Linked DNA regions of Streptomyces liliifuscus. Each later gene encodes a partner of the first gene's protein in a complex. Links are inferred from orthologs where the notes say so. Each region holds a gene or a part of one and is shown on either strand. Other genes may lie near its edges. The genes, in order: pcrA and uvrB.

The links.
Region 2: the proteins of pcrA (region 1) and uvrB are in contact, whole or in part, in a crystal structure (PDB 7EGT), measured with the Thermus thermophilus proteins. The link is inferred for Streptomyces liliifuscus from one-to-one orthologs. Residues at the interface, in WP_096412145.1 of Thermus thermophilus: His654, Arg656, Phe657, Gln666, Asp668, Glu669, Lys680, Arg681, Leu682, Ser683, Lys685, Tyr686, Ala687; in WP_096411307.1 of Thermus thermophilus: Glu23, Leu25, Arg26, Asp27, Gly28, Glu29, Arg30, Phe31, Arg55, Glu326, Asp327, Phe328, Glu379, Ser382, Gln383, His398, Gly400, Arg401.

The regions. Positions count from the first base shown.
Region 1 is NZ_CP066831.1:4,444,105-4,451,397, reverse strand. What follows is about bases 1,406-4,548. They hold pcrA (DNA helicase PcrA), read left to right. Parts: upstream 1,406-1,802; coding sequence 1,803-4,295; downstream 4,296-4,548. Other genes in these bases: JEQ17_RS18760 (M23 family metallopeptidase), read right to left, coding at 4,441-4,548. Also shown: JEQ17_RS18770 (C40 family peptidase), read right to left, coding at 38-1,195; more of JEQ17_RS18760, read right to left, coding at 4,549-6,138; JEQ17_RS18755 (esterase/lipase family protein), read right to left, coding at 6,518-7,293. UniProt on the Escherichia coli protein: A helicase with DNA-dependent ATPase activity. Unwinds DNA duplexes with 3'-5' polarity. Translocates on single-stranded DNA with 3'-5' polarity. Initiates unwinding more efficiently from a nicked substrate than double-stranded DNA.
Region 2 is NZ_CP066831.1:8,096,356-8,103,498, forward strand. Bases 2,321-5,313 are described here. They hold uvrB (excinuclease ABC subunit UvrB), read left to right. Parts: upstream 2,321-2,744; coding sequence 2,745-4,883; downstream 4,884-5,313. Other genes in these bases: JEQ17_RS34895 (MHYT domain-containing protein), read left to right, coding at 2,321-2,704; JEQ17_RS34905 (TerD family protein), read left to right, coding at 5,024-5,313. Also shown: JEQ17_RS34885 (methylated-DNA--[protein]-cysteine S-methyltransferase), read right to left, coding at 42-596; JEQ17_RS34890 (glycerophosphodiester phosphodiesterase), read right to left, coding at 688-1,563; more of JEQ17_RS34895, read left to right, coding at 1,841-2,320; more of JEQ17_RS34905, read left to right, coding at 5,314-5,602; JEQ17_RS34910 (TerD family protein), read left to right, coding at 5,648-7,143. UniProt on the Escherichia coli protein: The UvrABC repair system catalyzes the recognition and processing of DNA lesions. A damage recognition complex composed of 2 UvrA and 2 UvrB subunits scans DNA for abnormalities.

The DNA.
Region 1 (7,293 bases):
AGGGACCTGAGCGGAGAACAGGTCTACGAAAAGCCCCTCACGCCGGGCGCACCACGCTGTGGATCGGCATGTAGAAGATCGATTCCTCGCGGACGTACGCCCCCGGCTTGGGCGCGTGGATCATCATTCCGTCGCCGATGTAGATGCCGACGTGGCTGATGTCGTCGTAGAAGAAGACCAGGTCACCGGGCTGGGCGCTGTTCACGGAGACCGTCGTGCCGGTCTTGACCTGGTCCCAGGTGGTCCGCGGGAGCGTGACACCGGCGGCCTTCCAGGCGGCCTGGGTGAGCCCGGAGCAGTCGTACGAGCCGGGGCCGCTCGCGCCCCAGACGTACGGCTTGCCGATCTGGGCGCGGGCGAAGGCGAGTGCCTTGCCGGCCTTGGCGGTGGAGGCGACGGAGCCGGAGCCCGACCCGGAGGTGCCCGAGGCGCTCCCGGAGCCCGTGGAGGTCCCGGTGCCCTGCGCCGCCTCCTGGCGCCGCCGCTCGGCGTCGGCCGCCTGCTGCCGGGCCAGCTCGTCCGCCTTGCGCTGAGCCTCTTCCTGCTTCTGCCGCTCGATCGCGGCGAGGCGCGCCTTCTCCTCGGCGGTCAGCTTCGAGAGGAGGTCGCGCGCCGTGGCGAGCTTCCGCTGGACGTCCGCCTTGGACGTCTTCAGCGAGCTCTGCGTCCTGGTGAGCGTCTCCAGGCTCTCGGACGCCTCCTGCCGCTTCTCCGTCGTGGCGGTCTGCTGCGTCACGTAGTCGTCGACGGACTGCTTCTGGCGGCTGGTGAGCCGGTCCATCAGCTGGGTCTGGTCGAAGTAGTCCTGCGGGTTGTCCGCGAGGAGCAGGGAGGCGGTGTCGGGGGCGGCGGCCCCGGTGCGGTACTGCGCGGCGGCGAACGTACCGAGCTCCTCGCGCGCGTCGTTGAGCTTCTCCGTGCGGCGCGCCACGTCGTCGAGCAGGGTGTCGACGCGCTTCTTCTGCTTGGTGGTCTTCTCCTTGGCCGCGTTGTACTTCTCGCCGGCCGTCTCCGCCTGGCGGTAGAGGTCGTCGACCTTCTTCTCGACTTCCTCGAGGCTCGGCCTGGGCTCCTCGGAGGGGGCCGCGTTCGCCGTCTGGGAGAGAAGGGCCACCGAGGTCAGGGCCGCGGTGGCGATGGCCGGAGTCCGTATGCCCATCGGACTGGGGGGCCGGGACTTGCGGTGTGGCGCCACGAGGGCGTCTCCTTCCGTCATCCGCCTACCGAGTTAGCTGTCGGGTTCGGGCGGGTGCTCCGGAAGGTTTGCCCTACGGTCCGTTTCCCCGAAGGGAGTTGGACCGATTCACCCCAAGTTCGGTTGGGTCCCCGGCTCCGTCGGCCACGAGGGCGTACCGGACTCGGCGGAGGCCGCTCGGCCCGGCGTGTTCGCCGGTGCGGGTCGTGCGGCCCACATAAAAGTTAGCTAATTCCTGTGGCCCCTGTGAAGTTTGATGCGCGATATGCCCGATACATTTTCGTGACCTTAGCTTTGAGGCCGACTCCCCGTGGTCAATTAGGGATGATCTACGGAGAGTTGTCCGAAGTGGGCCGACGGTGGCCCCCGAAGGGGCGCGGGGAACTGCGCGACCAGCCACAGCCGACCCGCACCCGCGATACGGCGTTCCGGGTTTCCGGCGAAGCCGCAGGTCGACCGCCTGATCGCGGATCGTCACGGGCATCCTGCGGAGGGTGACGGGGCCGGTGGCGGGCGGCCCGACATACCCGCAGCCCCGCTGGAGCGATCCGCCAAGTTTCAAGGGTGGCGGCACGCTGTCAGTGGGGACGCCTAGACTCGGAGAGCGATGAGCAGCCTCTTTGATGACAGCTTCCTGGCGGACCTCAAGCCCTCGCGGGCCCACGAGGAGGAGCCCCCGCCGCCGCCCGAGGACGAGGCACCGGAGTCGGAGCCCGTTCCGGACGATTTGTTCGGCGGCCACTTCGACGTGCCGCCGAGTCGGGACGGGTATTACCGCGACGGCGCCCCCCGGCCGCACGTGGACCCGGCCGCGCTCCTGGACGGGCTGAACGAGAACCAGCGCGCGGCGGTGGTCCACCACGGCTCGCCGCTGCTCATCGTGGCCGGCGCGGGCTCCGGCAAGACCCGTGTGCTCACGCATCGCATCGCCCACCTGCTGGGCGAGCGCAAGGTGCACCCGGGCCAGATCCTCGCGATCACCTTCACGAACAAGGCCGCGGGCGAGATGAAGGAGCGCGTCGAGCAGCTCGTCGGCCCGCGCGCCAACGCGATGTGGGTGATGACGTTCCACAGCGCGTGTGTACGGATCCTGCGGCGCGAGTCGAAGCAGCTCGGCTTCACCTCCTCCTTCTCGATCTACGACGCCGCCGACAGCAAGCGCCTCATGGCCCTGGTCTGCCGTGACCTGGACCTCGACCCCAAGCGCTTCCCGCCCAAGTCGTTCAGCGCCAAGATCTCGAACCTGAAGAACGAGCTGATCGACGAGGAGGACTTCGCCGCCCAGGCCGCCGACGGCTTCGAGAAGACCCTCGCCCAGGCCTACGCGATGTACCAGTCACGCCTGCGCGAGGCGAACGCGCTGGACTTCGACGACCTGATTATGACGACGGTCAACCTCCTGCGCGCCTTCCCGGACGTCGCCGAGCACTACCGCCGCCGCTTCCGGCACGTCCTGGTCGACGAGTACCAGGACACGAACCACGCGCAGTACGCCCTTGTGCGCGAGCTCGTCGGCACCTCCGAGCACCCGGTCGACGTACCGCCCAGTGAGCACGACCTCCCGTCGGCGGAGCTGTGCGTGGTGGGTGACGCGGACCAGTCGATCTACGCCTTCCGCGGCGCGACCATCCGCAACATCCTCCAGTTCGAGGAGGACTACCCGAACGCGACGACGATCCTGCTGGAGCAGAACTACCGCTCGACGCAGACGATCCTCACCGCCGCGAACGCGGTCATCGAGCGCAACGAGTCGCGCCGCCCCAAGAACCTGTGGACCAACGCGGGCGCGGGCGCCCAGATCACCGGCTATGTCGCCGACACCGAGCACGACGAGGCCCAGTTCGTCGCCGACGAGATCGACCGGCTCACGGACGCGGGCGACGCGAAGGCGGGCGACGTCGCCGTCTTCTACCGTACGAACGCGCAGTCCCGTGTCTTCGAAGAGGTCTTCATCCGCGTCGGCCTGCCCTACAAGGTCGTCGGCGGCGTCCGCTTCTACGAGCGCAAGGAGGTCCGTGACGTCCTCGCGTACCTGCGCGTGCTCGCGAACCCCGAGGACTCCGTACCGCTCCGGCGCATTCTCAACGTCCCCAAGCGCGGCATCGGCGACCGCGCCGAGGCGATGATCGACGCGCTCTCCCAGCGCGAGAAGATCAGCTTCGCGCAGGCGCTGCGCCGCGTGGACGAGGCGTACGGCATGGCGTCCCGCTCGACGAACGCCGTCAAGAAGTTCAACACCCTGATGGAGGACCTCCGCACGATCGTCGAGTCGGGCGCCGGCCCGGCGACGGTCCTTGAGGCGGTTCTCGAACGGACCGGCTACCTCGCCGAGTTGCAGGCCTCGACCGACCCGCAGGACGAGACCCGCATCGAGAACCTCCAGGAACTGGCCGCCGTGGCCCTGGAGTTCGAGCAGGAGGCCGGCGAGGGTGAGGCACCGGGCGGGCTCTCCGCCTTCCTGGAGCGGGTCGCGCTCGTCGCCGACTCCGACCAGATCCCGGACGAGGAGGAGGACGGGTCCGGCGTGATAACGCTGATGACCCTCCACACCGCCAAGGGCCTCGAATTCCCCGTGGTGTTCCTGACCGGCATGGAGGACGGCGTCTTCCCGCACATGCGCGCCCTCGGCCAGACCAAGGAGCTGGAGGAGGAGCGCAGGCTCGCGTACGTCGGCATCACGCGCGCGCGGGAGCGGCTGTATCTCACCCGCTCCTCGATGCGCAGCGCTTGGGGCCAGCCCTCGTACAACCCGCCGTCCCGCTTCCTGGAGGAGATCCCGGACACGCATCTGGAGTGGAAGCGCACGGGCTCCCTGGGCCCGGTCTCCTCCGGCCCGGTGTCCGGCGTGGCGGCCTCCCTGTCCTCCTCGCGCTCCCGCTCGGCCGCCTCGGGCGCGTCCGGCTTCGCCACCCGACGCGGCGCCACCGACAAGCCGGTGGTGTCCCTCGCGGTCGGCGACCGCGTCACCCATGACCAGTTCGGCCTCGGCACGGTCGTCGGGGTGAAGGGCACCGGTGCGAACGCGGAGGCGACGGTCGACTTCGGCGAGGAGAAGCCGAAGAGGCTGCTGCTGCGGTACGCGCCGGTGGAGAAGCTGTAGCTCTCAAGGGCAATGGCCACGGGGGCTACTTGAAGGGCGGGCCCATCACTTTCAGCCCGTCCGGCGTTTGAGGACGAGGCCGTTCAGGCCGATTCGGGGGTCTGGGGGCGCAGCCCCCAGGACTCCGGCTCCGGTCGGCGCTCCCCTACGAGGGGTCCAGCCCGTGGCTGCGCAGCCACGGCAGCGGGTCGATCGCCGAGCCACCACCCGGACGCACCTCGAAGTGGAGGTGCGGACCGGTCGAGTTCCCGGAGTTCCCGGAGTACGCGATCGGATCCCCGGCCTTCACGACGGCACCCGAGGCGACCTTGTACGTGGAGAGGTGGCAGTACCACGTCTCCGTACCGTCCTTGGCCGTCACGATGACCATGTTCCCGTACGCGCTGTTCCACTGCGTCCGGACGGTCCCGTCGGTCGCGGCCATCACCGTCGTGCCGTACGAGACGGGGAAGTCGATGCCGGTGTGGACGGACATCCAGTTGATGCCGGCCTGTCCGTAGTAGGCGCTGAGCCCGTGCTGCGCGACCGGCAGCGCGAACTTCGGCCGCAGCCGCTCCTTGCGGGCCGCTTCCGCCGCCGCCTTCTGCTTCTGGGCGGCCTGCTGGGCCTTCAAGTCGATACGTTCCTGCGTACGGCTCGCCCGGTCGGCGAAGTCGTCCGCGTCCGCGGAGAGGTTCTCGAGCTGGGTGTCCAGCTGGTTGTTCGCTGCCGCCGGCTTCACGGCGCTCGCGTCGGGCGCGGCGGCCGTCGTCTGCACGTCGTCGTTGCTGCTGCTTCCGCCGGTCACGGACGCGGCGGCGATTCCGGCCACGCCCATCACACACGCCGAGGGCACGGCGACCGTCAGCAGGGCGGAACGCTTCGGCGGGGTGCGGCGGCGGGAACGGGGCGCGGAACGGCCGGCCGCACGTGACGCGGAGCGGCCGGCCGGGGCGGCGGTGGCGACGGAGGCGGTCTCCTCGACGTCGTCGAAGGGTGCGGGTTCGTCGTGGGCGTGGCTGTGGCCATCGGTGGCGGAGTCCGCGTCGGCGTCGTCGGAGGGGGTGAACTCGCCGTCCGCGGTGGCCTGTTCCTCGTACGGGACCTGCTCGAAGGTGGTGGTGGCCTGCTGCTCGTACGACTCGTGCCCGTCGTAGGCCTCGTGGTGGTCGTACGACGTGTGCTGGTCGGTCGGATACGACTCGTGCTCGGCCTGCGCCTGATGGTGGGGCTGGACCTGGGGCTGCGGCTGGACCTGGGTCCGGTTCTGGTCGCCGCCGTCCGAGTTCCACGCCGTCGCGTCGTACGTGCCGGTCTCGAAGGTCGGCGCGGTCCACTGCTGGGTGGGGTCGACCGGATCGGCCTGGAGCCAGGCGTTCGCGTCCCACTGACCGGTGCCGTCCGGGCTCCCGGCCTGCGTCGGGATCTCGCCGAGCTGCTGGTAACCGGCGTTCTGCCAGACACCGCTCGTGTCATAGCTGCCGGTCTCGAACGCGGCGTGGTGCTGGGCCGCGTACGGGTCGTAGTTCAGGGTCTGGTGACTGCCGGTGGCCCACTGGGTGGCGTCGTACGAACCCGTGCCCGCGCCGCTGCCGTCGGTTCCGCCGCCGTTGCCGGGGAGGTCGCCGAACAGAGGGTCGGTGTCGAAGGTCGTCGTCGCGTAGGCGCCCGTCGTGTCGTAGCTGCCCGTCGCGCCGTACGCACCGGTGGCGTTGGCGTCGAAACCGGTGGCGGAGTAGCCGTCGTACGTGGTGAAGTCGCCGTACTGGACGCCCTGTTCGCCATAGGACGCGTAATGCGTCGTGGCGGCCTCGGGAGCCGGAGCCGGGGGAGTTGCGGTCCCCGACGGGTGACGGTCGTTCACCAACTTCTCTTTCGCCTCGACGACAGGGGCTGGCAGAGCAGTGCGGCGACTGTACCCGGCGGTACGAGGGCGCGACAATCTTCGGCGGCTTTCCTCCTCTCAGGAAACGGGCATTCGGCCGTCTTTCGGCGGAGGGCGGGCACAGCTTTGGCCTGGCGTTCGATGAATGTTCGAAGAAACGTCGGTCCTCGGAGCCGGTTGAACGGGTTCGGCGGCGGGTTCCGGTTGTGCCGGTTCCCTTTTGCGCCGCTTGCGCTCCGCCGCTTCCGGTTGGCGCACTCCCCGTGGTGACGCTCTCGGTCACGCCACCGTCAGTCGGTCACGCCACCGTCACGCAACGGTCAGTCGGTCACGCCACCGTCACGCAACGGTCAGTCGGTCACGCCACCGTCAGGCCGTCGGCGTGCGCGGCGGGGCGAGCGGCGGCCGGGCGGGCCTCCGTCTCCTCGGCGTCCAGTGCCTGTCGGATGCCGGCCGCGACGGCCGGGTGCACGGGGAGGGCGAGATGCCCGATCCCGCTCACCCGCACGTTCTGGACAAGCAGGTCCGGGTGCTCGATGCACGCGGTCTCCAGCGGGTCCATCAACTGGTCGAGGTCGCTCCAGAAGCTCACGAACCGAGTACGGCAGTGCGGCGCCGGCTGGCACAGCTCGTCGAGCACTCCGGAACCGGGGCGCATCTGGCGGACGATCGGGTGCGCGTTCATCAGCGGGACGACCCGCGTTCCCGAGTGCGGCGTGCCCAGTGTGACGAGGGTCCGGACGCGGACGTCACCGCCCAGGCACTGCACGTAGTAACGCGCTATCAGTCCGCCGAGGCTGTGCCCGACGATGTCCACCTCGTGACGGCCGGTGCGCTCGCAGATCTCCTCGATGTGCCGGCCGAGCAGCTCGGCGGCGGTCCGAATGTCACAGGTCAGCGGGGAGTAGTTGAGCGACTCGATCTGCTGCCTGCCGTGCTGGGCCAGCGAGCGGCGCAGCATCACGAAGACGGAACGGTTGTCGATGAAGCCGTGCAGCAGGACGACCGGGGGCCTGGTGGGGGTGGGGAGCCGGGTGGTGTCGGGGGTGCCGTCGATGCCTGTGCCGGTGCCCTTACGTGTGTCCGTGCCCGTACGTGTGCCTGTGTCGGTCGAGTCGGTCAGGTCGGTCGGGG
Region 2 (7,143 bases), 3.7 Mb from region 1 along the record:
ATCGATGTGGTCACCGGCGCATCCTCCCCCTGGTCCTGACCTCAGAACAACGGCTCCGGCAGCACTCCTTCCAGCGCCAGCAGCTTCCGCTTGGTCTCCAGGCCGCCCCCGAACCCGCCGATCCCGCCGTCACTCTCCACCACCCGGTGGCACGGCACGACGACCGGCAGCGGATTGGCGCCCATGGCCATGCCCACCGCCTGAGCGGCCCCCGGCTGGCCGACCCGCCGGGCCAGGTCGCCGTACCCCACCACAGAGCCGTACCGAACGCCGGACGCCAGCTCGCGCAGCACCTGGCGGTTGAACCCGGAGATCAGGGACCAGTCCAGCGGCAGGTCGAAGTCCTTGCGCTCGCCCGCGAAGTACGCCGAGATCTGACGTATCGCCTCGGCCAGGAGCGGGGACTGAGGTGCCTCGACGGGCTCGGTGCCGAACCTGGAGGCGAGCCGGTCGAGTGCCTTGTCGCGCACCGCGTCCGTGGCGTGGAAACCGACGCTGACCAGGCCTTCGCCGGTCGCGGCCAGCAGCAGCGGACCGATGTCGCTGTCGACGACGGCCCACACCACTCGCTGCTCGTTCTGCCCATGGCTGTCCATGCGCTCCACGGTACGGCGCACCACTGACAACGCCGGTGGCACGGACGCGTGCGAGCGTCCGTGCCACCGGCGAGAGCTTGTGAAGGCGGGCTCAGCCCTCGTTCAGCGCCTCCTGCACCACGTCCGGCTTGTTCGTGATGATGCCGTCCACGCCGAAGCCCGCGACGCGCCGTGCGTCCGCCGCGGTGTCGACGGTCCAGGTGGAGATCTCCAGCGGCTTGCGGTGCGGTCCTTCGAGCGCGTGGATCGCGGTGACGTAGCCGAGGGAGATCGTCGTGTGCGACGAGTTGATCTGGTCGGCGAACTGCGCGTACGCGGGCAACTCCGCGACCGACGGCGTACCCAGGAAGCCCGTCTTGATGTCGGGCCGCAGCGCGTGCACGGTCCTAAGGCTGTCCGCGCTGAAACTCTGTACGACCAGCTTGCTCCGAACGTGGGCCGGACCCAGCCAGCCCTCGTTGCCGAGGACCTTGAGGGTCTCCCGCTCGATGCCCGGGTAGAGAGCGGGATTCTTGATCTCCAGGACGAGCTTCTGGTGATTCCGTGAAACCCGGTTCATGTACTGCTTCAGGGTCGGTACGTGCGCGCCCGCGTACCGCGGGCTGAACCAGCTGCCCGCGTCCAGCTGCGCGATCTCCGCGGCGGTGAAGTCCTTGACCTTCCACGGGGCCCGCCCGGGGAAGACCTCCTCGACGTTGGTCGTGCGGTTCAGGCTGTCGTCGTGGATCACCACGAGCTGGCCGTCCTTGGTGCGCTGGACGTCGTTCTCGACCCAGCGGAATCCCAGGTCGTCGGCCTTGTCGATGGCGGCCAGGGTGTTCTCGGGGGCGTAGGCCGAGGCGCCTCGGTGGGCGATGACCTGAGTCCGGTCGGTGTCCGGTGCGGCGTGGGCGGTGGGTGCGGGGAGAACAACGACAGCGGCTCCCAGGAGCGCGGTGGTCGTGGCGGCGGCAGCGCGCGCGTACATGCGTACTCCTTGCGTCTGTGTTCACGGACCGTCCTAGAGTGACAGCAGAGGGTCAACAGTAGGGGGGTGCAGGATGGCCACAGATTGAATGGAGTTGCCCATGTCCGATCACGCTTGCCGCACAAGTGCGGCAAGGTCGTGATTCTTTGCCGGAAAATCGTTCGAGCGTTCCGGGGCGAGTCATACTCTCTGCGTCAACCCTGACCGCCGTGGCGGTCCTGGGACGGGGGCATCTCACGAATTTCCGGGACTCATCAGGGCGGAAGGGCAACCGCGCATGCAGGGCACGGTCGACGGATTCAGCTACGGACTCGTCACGCCGCTGGTGGCGTACCTGATGGCCTGCCTCGGTGGAGCGCTGGGTCTGCGCTGCACCACGAGATCGATGCTCGTCACCCGCTCCTGGCGACCAGGCTGGCTCGCCCTCGGTTCGGCGGCGATCGGTTCCGGCATCTGGACCATGCACTTCATCGCGATGATGGGCTTCTCCGTCCAGGAGACACCGGTCCGCTACGACAAACTGACGACGTTCGCGAGCCTCGGCGTCGCGATCGTCATGGTCGGCATCGGGATCTTCATCGTCGGCTACAAGGGAGCCTCCGGAACCGCCCTGTTCACCGGGGGCACCATCACAGGTCTCGGCATCGCCTCGATGCACTACCTGGGCATGGCCGGAATGCGACTCAACGGAAAGCTCGAGTACAACACCTTCACCGTTTCCGCCTCGGTCGTCATAGCCGTCGTCGCCGCGATCGCGGCCCTGTGGGCGGCGGGTCAGGTCCGCGGCTTCATGTGGAGCGTGGGCGCGAGCCTGGTCATGGGTCTCGCCGTCAGCGGTATGCACTACACCGGCATGGCCGCCCTCAACGTCCATCTGCACAGCGCCACCAGCACCCCGTCCGGGGACTCGCCCGCGACCCTGCTGGCCCCCCTGATGGTCGGCCCCCTGGCCTTCCTGCTGCTGGCCGGTGTCGTCGTGATGTTCGACCCGCTGATGGTCATGGGCAAGCCCGACTGGAGCCCCGCCGAGCAGAAGCCCGGCATCCCGGCCCACACCGTCCGCCACACCGGCCGCCGGTCCGTGCCGGGCCAGCGCCGGAGCTCCAGGCGCCCCGGTTCCCGCACCCCGCAGAACTGGTGACGCGACCCCGTTGTCAGTGCGGGGTCGTACGGTGGAACCCATGCGGCCCGTATCAAAGATCGAACGCACGGTGGCGCCCTTCGAGGTCGTCAGCCCCTACCAGCCCAGCGGCGACCAGCCCGCTGCCATCGCCGACCTCGAGCGGCGTATCCGCGCAGGTGAGAAGGACGTGGTCCTTCTCGGCGCGACCGGCACCGGCAAGTCCGCCACCACCGCGTGGATGATCGAGAAGCTCCAGCGCCCCACTCTCGTGATGGCGCCGAACAAGACGCTGGCCGCCCAGCTGGCCAACGAGTTCCGCGAGCTGCTGCCGAACAACGCCGTCGAGTACTTCGTCTCGTACTACGACTACTACCAGCCCGAGGCGTACGTCCCGCAGTCGGACACCTACATCGAGAAGGACTCCTCGGTCAACGAGGAGGTGGAGCGCCTGCGCCACTCCGCGACCAACTCGCTGCTCACCCGCCGGGACGTCGTCGTGGTCGCCTCGGTCTCCTGCATCTACGGCCTGGGCACGCCGCAGGAGTACGTGGACCGCATGGTCAACCTCAAGATCGGCGACGAGATCGACCGGGACGACCTCCTGCGCCGCTTCGTCGACATCCAGTACACGCGCAACGACCTGGCGTTCACCCGCGGCACCTTCCGCGTCCGCGGCGACACCATCGAGATCTTCCCGGTCTACGAAGAGCTGGCCGTCCGCATCGAGATGTTCGGCGACGAGATCGAGGCCCTCTCCACACTGCACCCGCTCACCGGCGAGATCATCAGCGACGACCAGCAGCTGTACGTCTTCCCGGCCTCCCACTACGTCGCGGGGCCCGAGCGCCTGGAGCGCGCCGCCAACGACATCGAGAAGGAACTGGGCGAGCGTCTCTCGGAGCTGGAGAAGCAGGGCAAGCTCCTGGAGGCCCAGCGGCTGCGGATGCGCACGACGTACGACCTCGAAATGCTCCGCCAGATCGGCTCCTGCTCGGGCGTCGAGAACTACTCGATGCACTTCGACGGCCGCGAGCCCGGCTCCCCGCCGAACACGCTGATCGACTACTTCCCGGACGACTTCCTGCTCGTCATCGACGAGTCGCACGTCACGGTCCCGCAGATCGGCGCGATGTACGAGGGCGACGCCTCCCGCAAGCGCACCCTCGTCGACCACGGCTTCCGGCTGCCGTCCGCCCTGGACAACCGCCCCCTGAAGTGGGAGGAGTTCCAGGAGCGCATCGGCCAGGCCGTCTACCTGTCGGCGACACCGGGCAAGTACGAGCTCTCGCGCGGCGACGGCTTCGTCGAGCAGATCATCCGCCCCACCGGCCTCATCGACCCCGAGGTCGTCGTCAAGCCCACCGAGGGCCAGATCGACGACCTGGTGCACGAGATCCGCAAGCGCACCGAGAAGGACGAGCGCGTCCTGGTCACCACCCTCACCAAGAAGATGGCCGAGGACCTCACCGACTACTTCCTCGAACTGGGCATCCAGGTCCGCTATCTGCACAGCGACGTCGACACCCTGCGCCGCGTCGAGCTGCTGCGCGAGCTGCGGGCCGGCGAGTTCGACGTCCTCGTCGGCATCAACCTCCTCAGGGAGGGCCTCGACCTGCCCGAGGTCTCCCTGGTGTCGATCCTCGACGCCGACAAGGAGGGCTTCCTGCGCTCCGGCACCTCCCTGATCCAGACCATCGGCCGCGCCGCCCGAAACGTGTCCGGTCAGGTCCACATGTACGCCGACAAGATCACCCCGGCGATGGAGAAGGCCATCGAGGAGACCAACCGCCGCCGGGAGAAGCAGGTCGCGTACAACACGGAGCGGGGCATCGACCCGCAGCCCCTCCGCAAGAAGATCAACGACATCGTGGCGCAGATCGCCCGCGAGGACGTCGACACGGAACAGCTGCTCGGCTCGGGCTACCGCAAGTCGTCGGACGGCAAGGGCGCCAAGGCCCCCGTGCCCGCGCTCGGCGGGAAGGCGGCCAAGGGAGCCAAGTCCGCCAAGGGCAAGGCCAAGGACACCGTCCCGACCGACCGGCCCGCGGCGGAACTCGCCGAGCAGATCGAGGAGATGACGCAGCGGATGCGCGCCGCCGCCGCGAACCTGCAGTTCGAGATCGCCGCCAGGTTGCGTGACGAGGTCTCTGAGATGAAGAAGGAACTGCGACAGATGAAGGAAGCCGGCATCGCCTGACACCCGGAGTGGCGCGCTGTGTTGCAAGACCGACACAAAGTGTGCACCAGGGTTCGGCGCTGTCAGTGGCTCTGCGTAGGGTTGCTGGTCAACCGCAGGACTCTGCGGCAACAGGGGACAGTTCGAGAGGGGAACAGCGCGTGACGGTCAACATGACCAAGGGTCAGGCCATCAGTCTGCAGAAGAACGACGGAGGCACGCTGACCGCGGTCCGCATGGGGCTCGGCTGGCAGGCCGCCCCGCGACGTGGCCTGTTCGGCTCTCGCACCCGTGAGATCGACCTTGACGCGTCCGCCGTGCTGTTCGCGGACAAGCAGCCGGTCGACGTGGTGTTCTTCCGCCACCTCGTCAGCGACGACGGCTCCGTGCGCCACACCGGTGACAACCTCGTCGGCGGCGTGGGCCAGGGCGGCGACGACGAGGCGATCCTCGTCGACCTCGCGCGCATCCCGGTCCACATCGACCAGATCGTCTTCACCGTGAACTCGTTCACGGGCCAGACCTTCCAGGAGGTGCAGGACGCGTTCTGCCGCCTGGTCGACGAGACCAACGGCCAGGAGCTGGCCCGCTACACCCTGGCCGGCGGCGGCCAGTACACGGCGCAGATCATGGCGAAGGTCCACCGCGCGGGCACGGGCTGGCAGATGACCGCTCTCGGCACGCCGGCCAACGGCCGCACCTTCCAGGACCTGATGCCGGCGATCCTGCCGCACCTGTAGGCAACCCGGCACCCGGCGCACGAGCACATAGGGGGAACGAAGGCGATGACGGCTGAGCTGGTCCGGGGGCAGAACCACCCGCTGCCCCAGGCCCGACTTGAGATCCGGGTGTCGGCCGGAAAACCGATCGTGGCCGGGGCCACGCTCAGCGACGAACAGGGCACGGTGCACGGTGTCGAGTGGGTGGCCCATCCGGGCTCACCCACTCTGCCCGGCCTGGAGGTCTCCAAGCAGGCGGCGGCCGACCACCGCCTCGCGTGCGACCTGGACGCCCTGCCCGAGTCCGTGCACCGGGTCAGCGTGCTGCTCGCGCTGCCCTCCGGAGGCAGCGGGCCCGTCAGGTTCGGCTCCGTCGCCGCGCCCTTCATCGCGGTCACCGGACTCGACGGCTCCGAGGTCGCCAGCTACACGATCACGGGGCTGGACGCGGAGTCGGCCGTCGTCGCACTCGAGCTCTACCGCAGGCAGGGCGCCTGGAAGGTCCGAGCCGTGGGCCAGGGATACGCGGGCGGCCTCGCCGAACTCCTCGCCGACCAGGGCCTGCCCGAGGCCCGCCAGCTCGCGGGCAGCATCAACGAAGCGGTCGCCCAGGGCCTCGCCCGTTCGGTGGCAGCGCCCCCGCCGCGCACATCGGAGGGCGACCGCTCGCGGCACGCGGCGACCCCGGCGCTCGGCCAGAACCAGGGCGGAGCCACGCCCCAGGGCGCCCCCGGCCACGTATCACCGCAGCACGGACACCCGGGCGGGCAGGGACACACGGCGTCCGGCGCTCCCGGGCACGCGACACCGCAGGGCGGCCACCCCGTAGGGCCCGGGCAGCCGGACCCGTCCGCCGTCACGCAGCCCGCCGGTCCCGGAGCCGGCGGACCCGTCAACTACAGCCACCCGGGGCGGCAGGCCGCCGCGCCTCCGCCGCCCCCGCCGACAGCGCCCCCGGCCCGGCCGGGACAGCCCGCGCAGCCCGTCGCGGGCGACGCGACCGGCTGGTCCATGGAGGAACGCCTGTACAACCAGGTGTGGGGCATGTTCGAGGACCTGGCCCGCGCCACGGCCGCGTACCGCAGCGCGGTCGACTTCGCCGAGTCGCGGATGGAGCAGGAGCTCGACAAGGTCCTGTCCGACCCGCGCAGCCGCATCGGCGGACAGGGCGACGCGGCGCGTGAGGCAGCCCGCGCCAAGCATTCCCAGCTGATCGACCGGGCCAGGGAGGCACTCGACCGCGATCTCGCCCAGCTCACCGCCGAGGCAGAGGTCGTCGAGCCCGCGCTGCCGCCCGCCTTCGCGCGCTGGGACAACCCTGTCTGGCAGGGCTACCGGGTCCCGATGGAGATCCCCATGGCCCTGCGCCTGGGCGACCTCCATCTGCCCGAGAGCGCGGGCCTGAGCATTCCGATGCTGGTGCGGCTGCCGCTGGAGCGCGGTCTGTGGATAGACAGCGGACGCGCCGGATCCTTCGACGGTTCGATCGCAGATTCCGACGACCTGCGCCGCCTCGGCATGGACACGGCGGTGGCGATCGCGGCCCGGCTGCTCGCCGTCTA